Regions from separate parts of the Cryobacterium sp. Hh38 genome, predicted to be linked through region 1. Evidence: riboswitches for the same ligand, from Rfam matches in the RefSeq annotation. Region 1 holds a riboswitch; each other region holds the start of a gene.

Region 1 (2,192 bases):
CTGTTTCCTTCGCGCACGATATCCTTGGTGCCCCCGTCGACATCGACGCTCACGCAACGTTCACCCGATCAGGAGTTGACGCGTCGGTCGCGACGATCCTCACGCACGAGAACGGCGCGATGTCGACATCGTTCTCATCACTCGAGACGCGAGGCCCTAACCGAGCCACAATCCTTGGCACCGAGGGCCGCATCGAAATCGCGGACACCTGGTACGCACCAACCACGGTGTCGCTTTACGACGCAAGGAATTCACTTGTCGACGTCTATGACCAGGCAGTATCCGGACGTGGCATGCAGTTTCAAGCGGCCGAAGTGGAACGCGTCATCCGAGACGGCAATCACGGTAGCCCCCTGATCATTCCCGAGGAATCGGTGACGGTCATGCGCACGATGGATGCCATCCGGGCAAAGATCGGTCTACGGTATCCGAACGAATAACACCGTCGTGCACAAATCGTGCCCGGAGCGTGATCGCCGCAAGCATCCTCATCATCGCGGGCTAGCGACACGGCGGGGCACAGTACGCCGTCGCCGACCGGCACAGGTGTCGTCACACACATTGCCGCCCTGGCCCTGGTCGATCAGGCGCTGGAACAATTGCTGCACGTGCTGCCCAACCTCCAGTGGTGTGTCGGTGGCGGCTGCAGGGGGCCAGCCTCGGCACCCGCGACCCGGCCACGGCATGCCATACTTTCGTTGTATCAACACGGGAGTCCGATTAATCGGGCTGAGAGGAAGCTGCAGAGGCTTCGACCGTCGAACCTGATCTGGATCATGCCAGCGCAGGGAGGCTGACTCGTCCTTCCCGTGCCCCCACGAAAGAAATGGGCACGATCATTCCAGAAACCTTCACAGCCACACCGGCGGAATTCGGCATTGGCGCGCGCCTCACCCTCGCCGTCATGCGCGACGACTACGCCGCCGTCATTCTCGACGCGCTCCAGCAGGCAGATTCGACCGGGCTCGCACTTCAAACCGGCGTCGTCAGCACCTACCTGTCCGGCGCCGAACCCGACCTGCTGCGCTACGTCAGCCAGGTCGTCGCCGGTGCGAGCCGCAGCGGAGCCCACGTCACGGCAACCGTGCAATTCTCCCGCGGCTGCCCCGGCGAAGTCACCTGCACGCTGCCACCCACCGGCGGGCTGTTCGCCGAGGTCGTGAACCTCACCCCCACCGGCGTACACGCCGTCGCAGAATGGGCACTGTATCCACTGGATGACGGCACCGGTTCTGCTTCCGCCGATCACATGCGCGACATCTACGCCGCGATCGAGACCGCCAAGGCCTCCGGGCTCACGGTACACAGCGAGCACTTCGTCACCCGGCTCGAGGGCGACCTCGCCCTCGTGCTGCAGGTCATCGCCGCCGGCTGGATCGTGGCCGGCCGAACGGTGCAGCACGTGGCGACGCACGCGACCCTGTCCCTCAACAGCCCGAGCCTGAACTCCCATGCGTCCTGACGCCGACCAGAAGGAAACAGCCATGCCCACAGCATCCGCCAAGAAAAGGCACTGGAGCCTCAAAGACCTCGTGCTTGTCGTCGTGCTCGGTGTCGTGTTCGGCTTTCTGTACTGGATATTCGTGCAGGCCTGGACCGCCCTGTCGATCACGATGGGTCCGGCCGGCGACCTCGCGCAGCACTTTCTGCTCGGCTCCTGGCTGCTCGTCGCCCCGATCGCGATCGCCATCGTGCGACGGCCGTTCGCCGGCATCTTTGCGGAGGTTATCGCGTCGGTGATCGAGGTCGTCTTTCTCGGCTCCATGGTCGGGCCGCTGCTCTTCGTCGCCGCCGCCATTCAAGGCGCGGGCAGCGAGATTCCGTTCGCCCTCACTCGCTACCGCAACTACAGCTGGCTGACCTACGCACTTTCGGGGCTGCTCGGCGCCGGGCTGGTGTTCTTCTACTCGGCATTTCGCTCCGGCTGGTACGGCCAGGAGATCTTTCTGCTGCGCCTCGCTATTCAGCTTATCTCCGGCGTGTTTCTTGGCGGGCTGCTGGCCAAACTCATCGTCGATGCCCTCGACAAAACCGGCGTCGTCGACAACTTCGCGATCGGCCGCGATCGCCTCGCCCGTGCCTGAGACCGACATCCTGACACTGCAGGACGTGTCGGTGCGATTCCCGCGTCGGCCCGAGGCCGTGCTCAGCGACGTGTCGGTGCGCCTCGCGCCGGGCGAGCAGCTCATCGT
Region 2 (2,192 bases), on a different contig from region 1:
CACCGGCTGCATCGACGCCGCCCGTCGCCGTTGCGCTGGCCGAGCGCCCCGCCGAGGTGGCGGCATCCGTTTCTGCAGCCATCGATTCGTCCAGCACGGTCGACCCGATCCGCCACTCCCCCGTCGTGTCTCCGATCGTGCGCCGGCTGGCGCGCGAGAACGGGTTCGACGCGAGCGCGCTGGCCGGGAGCGGGCACGACGGTCTGGTGCTGCGCAGCGACGTCGAGGAACACATTCGCGCGCTCACCGCTCCGGCCGTGGCTGTCGATGTGGCTGTCGAGGTGGCAGTCGATGTGGGTATTGCGACGCCGCCCAGCACTGTCGACGCGGCGAGTGCGGATATTCGCATTCCCATCACCGGCCTGCGCAAAGTCGTGTCGCAGCGGCTGACCACGTCGCGTCGGGAGATTCCCGAGGCGACGATCTGGCTCGACGTCGACGCGACCGCCCTGTTCGCCGCGCGGGACCAGCTGCTCGCGGCGACGGATGAGCGGTTCAGCGTGACGGCGCTCATCGCGCGCTTCGTGGTGGCCGGGCTGCGCCGGTATCCGGTGCTCAATTCCTCGGTCGACACCGCGAGCCAGGAGATTCTCCAGCACGGAGCCATCAACCTCGGCATTGCGGCGCAGACCTCACGCGGGCTGATGGTTCCCGTCATCCACCGTGCCCACGCGATGAGTACGCGACAGCTGCGCGATGCCCTCGCCGCGCTGGTCGCACAGTCGCCCGACGGCACCTTCTCGCCGAGCGCGCTGACCGGGGGAACCTTCACCCTCAACAACTTCGGATCGCTCGGCGTCGACGGTTCGGCCGCGATCATCAACCATCCCGAAGCGGCCATTCTCGGCATTGGGCGCATGATCGAGCGGCCGTGGGTGGTCGAACACGCACTCGCGGTTCGCACCGTCGTAGAACTCTCCATGGTGTTCGACCATCGGGTCTGCGACGGCGGAACGGCCGCCGGGTTTCTCACCTATGTGGCCGGCTGCATTGAAAACCCGGTGAGCCTGCTCGCCGACCTGTGAGCTCGGGGCGTGTCCTGAACGCCCACGATTCTGGCATCGGTTACTGAGTGATGTTTGTTGGCGTATAGGCTGCTGAGTGACACGGGGTGCTCCGCACAATGCGCGAGCTGAGATGAATACCCGTTGAACCTGTCTAGTTAGCACTAGCGAAGGAATGTCACGGATGACTGATCAGACCTCGAATATCACGCCGCGCACCACGCCTCGGATTCTCAGTATCGCCGGCACCGACCCGACCGGCGGTGCCGGCATCCACGCCGATTTGAAAAGCATCGCGGCCAACGGCGGGTACGGCATGGCAGTAGTAACAGCTCTGGTCGCGCAGAACACACGCGGGGTGCGCTCGGTGCACACCCCGCCGGTCGCGTTTCTGCGCCAGCAATTGAACGCCGTGAGCGATGACGTGACCATCGATGCCGTGAAGATCGGCATGCTCGCCGAAATCGACGTGATTCACGAGGTGCGTTCCTGGCTCAATGCCCACCGTCCTCCGCTCGTCGTGCTCGACCCGGTGATGGTGGCAACGAGTGGTCACCGGCTGCTCGAACCCCAAGCGGAGCAGGCGCTGCGTGATCTGATCCCCCTCGCCGATCTCGTCACACCCAACGTTCCCGAGCTGGCCGTTCTGCTCGCAGAACCCACAGCGGCAAACTGGGCTGCGGCCATCGAGCAGGGCAAACGACTATCAGCCCGCACCGGAGTAACTGTGTTGGTGAAGGGGGGTCATTTCGACGAAACCATCTGCCCTGACGCCCTGGTCAACACCCACGGGCTGCTGGCACAGAGCGTTGTCGAGTTTGCTTCGCCGCGCATCGCCACCAAGAATACCCACGGCACCGGATGCTCGCTCTCCTCGGCAATGGCCACGGTACAGGCGCGAACCGGGGACTGGGCTGCGTCTCTGGCCGAGGTCAAAGACTGGCTTCAGGATGCTCTGACCCATGCCGACGACCTCGAGGTCGGTCAGGGCCATGGCCCGATCCATCACTTTCATCGGCTGTTCGCAGGCGCGTCGGTCGAGTCGGCCACACCAGCTGATTCGGTGAAGTTCAGTGCGACACTGTGGCGCGATGTCGAGCAGATTCGCACGCAGATCTTCGATCTGCCGTTCATTAAGGATCTCGGTACTGGGGTTCTGGCCGAGCGAGATTTTGCGTATTACCTCGC
Region 3 (2,192 bases), on a different contig from region 1:
TGAGCAGGCGCTGAGCAGACTCGGCCTGAAATTGATCGGCGACATCGCGCACACGCCGCTGACGGTACTGCGCAAAGCGCTGGGGGAGGTATCCGGTCAGAAACTGTTCGACCTGTCCTGGGGTCGCGACCCGCGCGCGGTGACGCTCGAGCGGGAGGAGAAGAGCGTCGGTCACGAGGTGACCTTTGAACACGATATGACGGATATCGACCGGTTGCGCAGCGAATTGCTGCGGCAGTGCGACCTCGTTGCCGTGCGGCTGCGTCGGGGTGATCTCGTGGCCCGGCGGGTCGCCCTCAAGCTGCGCTACACCGACTTCAGTACGGTGACCCGGTCGCGCACCCTCGCCGAACCTAGCAATGTGGGCCGGCGCATCTACGAGGAAGCGGTGGCGGCGTTCGACCTGCTGGCAGCCTCCGGCATTCGGGTGCGTCTGATCGGGGTGCGTGCGGAGCAGCTCGGCACGGCGTCTGGATCGGTTGGACTCTGGGACCCGGACGAGGACTGGCGGGGCGCGGAGCTGGCCGTGGATACCGTGACCGAGCGATTCGGAGCGGGAACCGTGCGCCCGGCTTCGCACTTCACACCTCGCCCCTGAAGTCTCAGCCACGCTAACCTGATGGCATGACCAGCCTCCCGGAAAAACTCGCAGAAACGTTCCGTTCCGCCGGTGTGAAGTCGGCGTACGGTGACCCTGTACAGATCGATGGCGTCACTCTGGTGCCCGTCGCGCTCGCCTACTACGGCTTCGGCGGCGGTGATGCCGGTGAGGCCGGGTCCGGCGGGGGAGGAGGCGGCGTTTCGCTGCCGATCGGCGCGTACGTCAAGTCGGGCGGTACAGCCCGGTTCGAGCCGAACGTCATCGCCCTGCTCGCCGTCGGTGTGCCGTTCCTTATAGTCACCGGCCGCGCCTTGGCCCGGGTGATTCGAGCCCTAAAGAAGTAGTCGCTTTCTGCACGACGGGGCCCGGGCCCGGAAACCGGGCCCATGATAGATCATGGGCCCACGGAGCTAAGGTGGGCCCGGGCGGGTGTGGCGCAACCGCCGCGCGGCGCGCGGACGGCGCGGGCGACGCGCGAAGCGTCGCCGCGCCCAGCGCGGCACTCTTGGGCGCAGCCAGGCCGGAAAGTGCCAGGGGCCGCTCACCGGCAGACCCTGCGCAATTCGCCGCCGCCGTAGAACGAACCGGCGCATGAGCAGCAGGTACAGGCCCGCCAAAACGAGCAGAATGCCGATGCTCATGTCGTGATCCCCATGTCGTCAGTCTAAACGGGGCACTATACTTGATTATGATCACGGGAGTCCGGTACACCGGGCTGAGAGGAAGCTGACCAAGCTTCGACCGTCGAACCTGATCTGGATCATGCCAGCGCAGGGAGGCTTCTCAATCCCGTGCCCTGTATTCACCTACGGAAAGGGCACGAAACAGTGCACGCTACAACGAGTTCACTCAAGCAATCCGCTCCGGCGGGAGCCACGAAGCGCAACTTTCGCTGGCGCGTCGTCGACATCGTCGTCGCCAGCGTCATCGGCGTCGCGAGCGGTGTCATCTTCCTCGTCTGGAATCAGGCGAGCAACCCCCTGAGCGGTCTGCTTTCGCCGCTGCTGCCGGGCCTGTCGGCTCTCCTGGGCGGAGGCTGGCTGTTCGCTGGCGTGCTCGGTGGTCTCATCATTCGCAAACCCGGGGCCGCGCTCTACACGGAGCTCCTAGCCGCCGTCGTTTCCACGCTGATCGGCAACCAATGGGGACCACTGACTCTGGTGTCAGGCCTGGTGCAGGGACTTGGCGCCGAGCTTGTCTTCGCTCTGTTCCTCTACACGAACTATCGTCTGTACGTCGTGTTGTTGGCGGGCGCTGGGGCCGGACTTGCCATGGCCATCAACGACCTGGTGCTGTGGTATCCCGGTTCAGCGAGCGCATTCGCGACGATTTATATCGTGAGCGCGATTATTTCGGGCGTCGTTATCGCCGGGCTCCTGTCCTGGTTCGCTGCGCGCGGCCTGGCTCGCACGGGCGCGCTCAACCGCTTCGCGGCGGGTCGCATCGCCGGTCGAACCGCGATCTAGGCGAGCGGATGCCGGTGGGCGCGACGCGGGGAGGTGCATCCGTCGACGCCCGCGACTGGGGTTGGCGCCATTCCGGTCGGCGGCGCTGGGCGGTGAGCGAGCTGTCCCTCCGCATCGAGCCTGGC
Region 4 (2,192 bases), on a different contig from region 1:
CCACGACCGCAAAACGCTCGACGCTCCCCGCAAACTCCCCGGTTCAAACAGCGCGCAGCGCAGCCGCCGAACGTTCCAAACTCATCGCCGACCTCACCGACGCACACGCCACCACGCTGGAATCCCTGCTTGCTGTGCTGCGCTCCGGCAGCACGAGTGACACCGCCGCCCGACAGAAGGCCACCGAACTCGCCGCCGCCGCGATGGTCGCCCTGCGCGCGGTGAGCGACCTCGATCGCAGTCTCACCGAGGAACCCGTCGCCCGCGCCTTCGAACGTCTCAGGAACGACCTGCGCCCGCTCGTGCGCTTCGGCGACCTCGACGTGCAGTTCATCGAGCCGCCGGTGAACGGTCGGGCATTGCCCGGCGAGGTCGCCCACGAAGCCCGCGCCATCGTTCGCGGCGCCGTACTCGCCCTCGTCGAACAGGCCGGGGTCGCGCGGGTGCGCGTGCAGTGGGACTGCGACGGAAGTAACCTGCTCATCCGCATTCGGGACGACGGTCCGGGCAACCTCGATGCCGAGGTTCCGAGCGTGCGTCAGCTCGCCGCCCGCGTCGTCGCGCTCAGCGGCACACTCAACGTGGAGGCCACCGCCGGCTGGGGCTCCGAGATGGCCGTGTCGCTGCCGCTCGACGCGCCCACGGCATCCGTCACCACCGCCGCGGCCTGGGGCCTCAGCCCACGCGAACGCGGCGTGCTCGAACTCGTCGCCTCTGGGGCGCGCAACAAGGCCATCGCACAGGCCCTGACCATCAGCGAGAACACAGTGAAGTTTCACGTGGCCAACCTGCTGCGCAAGGTCGGTGCCTCGACCCGCGTCGAGCTGGCCGCCCTCGCTCGCTAAGCGGATGCCCAGCGCCAGCTATGCCTGGCACCCGCAGACTCGGGCGCCAGTTCCCGGTCATAGCGCCAGCGATGCCCGGAGCGATGGCCCCCAACGGGCGCGGTGACCGCGACCCCGGTAGGACCCGAGCGCGCAACCAGCGCTAGGGTGAAGGAGTCAGAAGACACACCAACCACGGGAGCGCGCACCAGCGAGCTGAGAGGACGGCCAGGGCCGTCGACCGTTGAACCTGTCCGGGTAATGCCGGCGTAGGAAGTTCGAAACCAATGCGCACAATTGATGAAACAACCATGTCAAAAACGGTCACGACCGGCCCGATCCAGGGCAGCAGCAAACGCTACGAACCGGTAAAGGACTGGCCCGGACTCGAAGTTCCCGTTCGCCGGGTGAACCTCAGCAACGGCGAACACTTCGACCTGTACGACACGTCCGGCCCGTACACCGACGAGACGGCCACCATCGATCTCGAGACGGGGCTGCCGCAGACTCGGGCCGGGTGGGAGCATCCGCTGCCCATCGATGGCGCTGCCACCCAGCTGGTCTGGGCCCGCGCCGGCATTGTCACGCCGGAGATGGCCTACATCGCCGCGCGCGAGGGCGTCTCGGTCGAGCTTGTCCGCGACGAGGTGGCGCGCGGCCGGGCCGTCATTCCGGCCAACCACAAGCATCCGGAGAGCGAGCCGATGATCATCGGCAAGGCCTTCACCGTGAAGATCAACGCGAACATCGGCAACTCGGCGGTGACCTCGTCGATCGCCGAAGAGGTCGAGAAGATGGTCTGGGCGGCCCGCTGGGGCGCCGACACCCTGATGGATCTCTCCACCGGCAAGGACATTCACCTCACTCGGGAGTGGATCATGCGCAACTCGCCCATTCCGGTGGGCACCGTTCCGCTCTACCAGGCCGTTGAAAAGGTCAACGGCGACCCGTCGCTACTCACCTGGGAGATCTACCGCGACACCGTGATCGAGCAGTGCGAGCAGGGCGTCGACTACATGACCGTGCACGCCGGCGTGCTGCTGCGCTACGTGCCGCTGACCGCCAACCGGGTGACCGGAATCGTCTCGCGCGGCGGCTCGATCATGGCCGCCTGGTGCCTCGCGCACCACCAGGAGAGTTTTCTCTACACCCACTTCGTGGAGCTGTGCGAGATTCTGCGCCGCTACGACGTGACCTTCTCGCTCGGCGACGGCCTGCGCCCCGGCTCGATCGCCGACGCGAACGACGAGGCCCAGTTCGCGGAGCTGCGCACCCTCGGTGAGCTGACGAAGGTCGCGAAGTCCTACGGAGTGCAGGTGATGATCGAGGGCCCCGGCCACGTTCCGATGCACAAGATCGTTGAAAACG

What was found. A riboswitch is a leader RNA that binds a small molecule or an ion and turns the genes downstream of it on or off. The one in region 1 is predicted to bind thiamine pyrophosphate.
Region 2: linked by a shared signal. The riboswitch ahead of E3T41_RS00815 (bifunctional hydroxymethylpyrimidine kinase/phosphomethylpyrimidine kinase) and the one ahead of E3T41_RS05780 (YkoF family thiamine/hydroxymethylpyrimidine-binding protein) in region 1 are both predicted to bind thiamine pyrophosphate.
Region 3: linked by a shared signal. The riboswitch ahead of E3T41_RS09680 (ECF transporter S component) and the one ahead of E3T41_RS05780 (YkoF family thiamine/hydroxymethylpyrimidine-binding protein) in region 1 are both predicted to bind thiamine pyrophosphate.
Region 4: linked by a shared signal. The riboswitch ahead of thiC (phosphomethylpyrimidine synthase ThiC) and the one ahead of E3T41_RS05780 (YkoF family thiamine/hydroxymethylpyrimidine-binding protein) in region 1 are both predicted to bind thiamine pyrophosphate.

The regions. Positions count from the first base shown of each region.
Region 1 covers NZ_SOHD01000010.1:110,316-112,507, forward strand. The annotation lists gene E3T41_RS05770 (Gfo/Idh/MocA family protein) at 1-440, shown strand, start outside; TPP riboswitch at 699-809, shown strand; gene E3T41_RS05780 (YkoF family thiamine/hydroxymethylpyrimidine-binding protein) at 827-1,462, shown strand; gene E3T41_RS05785 (ECF transporter S component) at 1,485-2,084, shown strand; gene E3T41_RS05790 (ABC transporter ATP-binding protein) at 2,077-2,192, shown strand, end outside.
Region 2 covers NZ_SOHD01000002.1:140,723-142,914, reverse strand. The annotation lists gene E3T41_RS00820 (dihydrolipoamide acetyltransferase family protein) at 1-1,025, shown strand, start outside; TPP riboswitch at 1,098-1,197, shown strand; gene E3T41_RS00815 (bifunctional hydroxymethylpyrimidine kinase/phosphomethylpyrimidine kinase) at 1,180-2,192, shown strand, end outside.
Region 3 covers NZ_SOHD01000028.1:13,492-15,683, reverse strand. The annotation lists gene dinB (DNA polymerase IV) at 1-598, shown strand, start outside; gene E3T41_RS09685 (hypothetical protein) at 625-945, shown strand; TPP riboswitch at 1,286-1,396, shown strand; gene E3T41_RS09680 (ECF transporter S component) at 1,429-2,067, shown strand; gene E3T41_RS09675 (ABC transporter ATP-binding protein) at 2,076-2,192, shown strand, end outside.
Region 4 covers NZ_SOHD01000017.1:206,647-208,838, reverse strand. The annotation lists gene E3T41_RS06925 (response regulator transcription factor family protein) at 1-845, shown strand, start outside; TPP riboswitch at 1,010-1,117, shown strand; gene thiC (phosphomethylpyrimidine synthase ThiC) at 1,112-2,192, shown strand, end outside.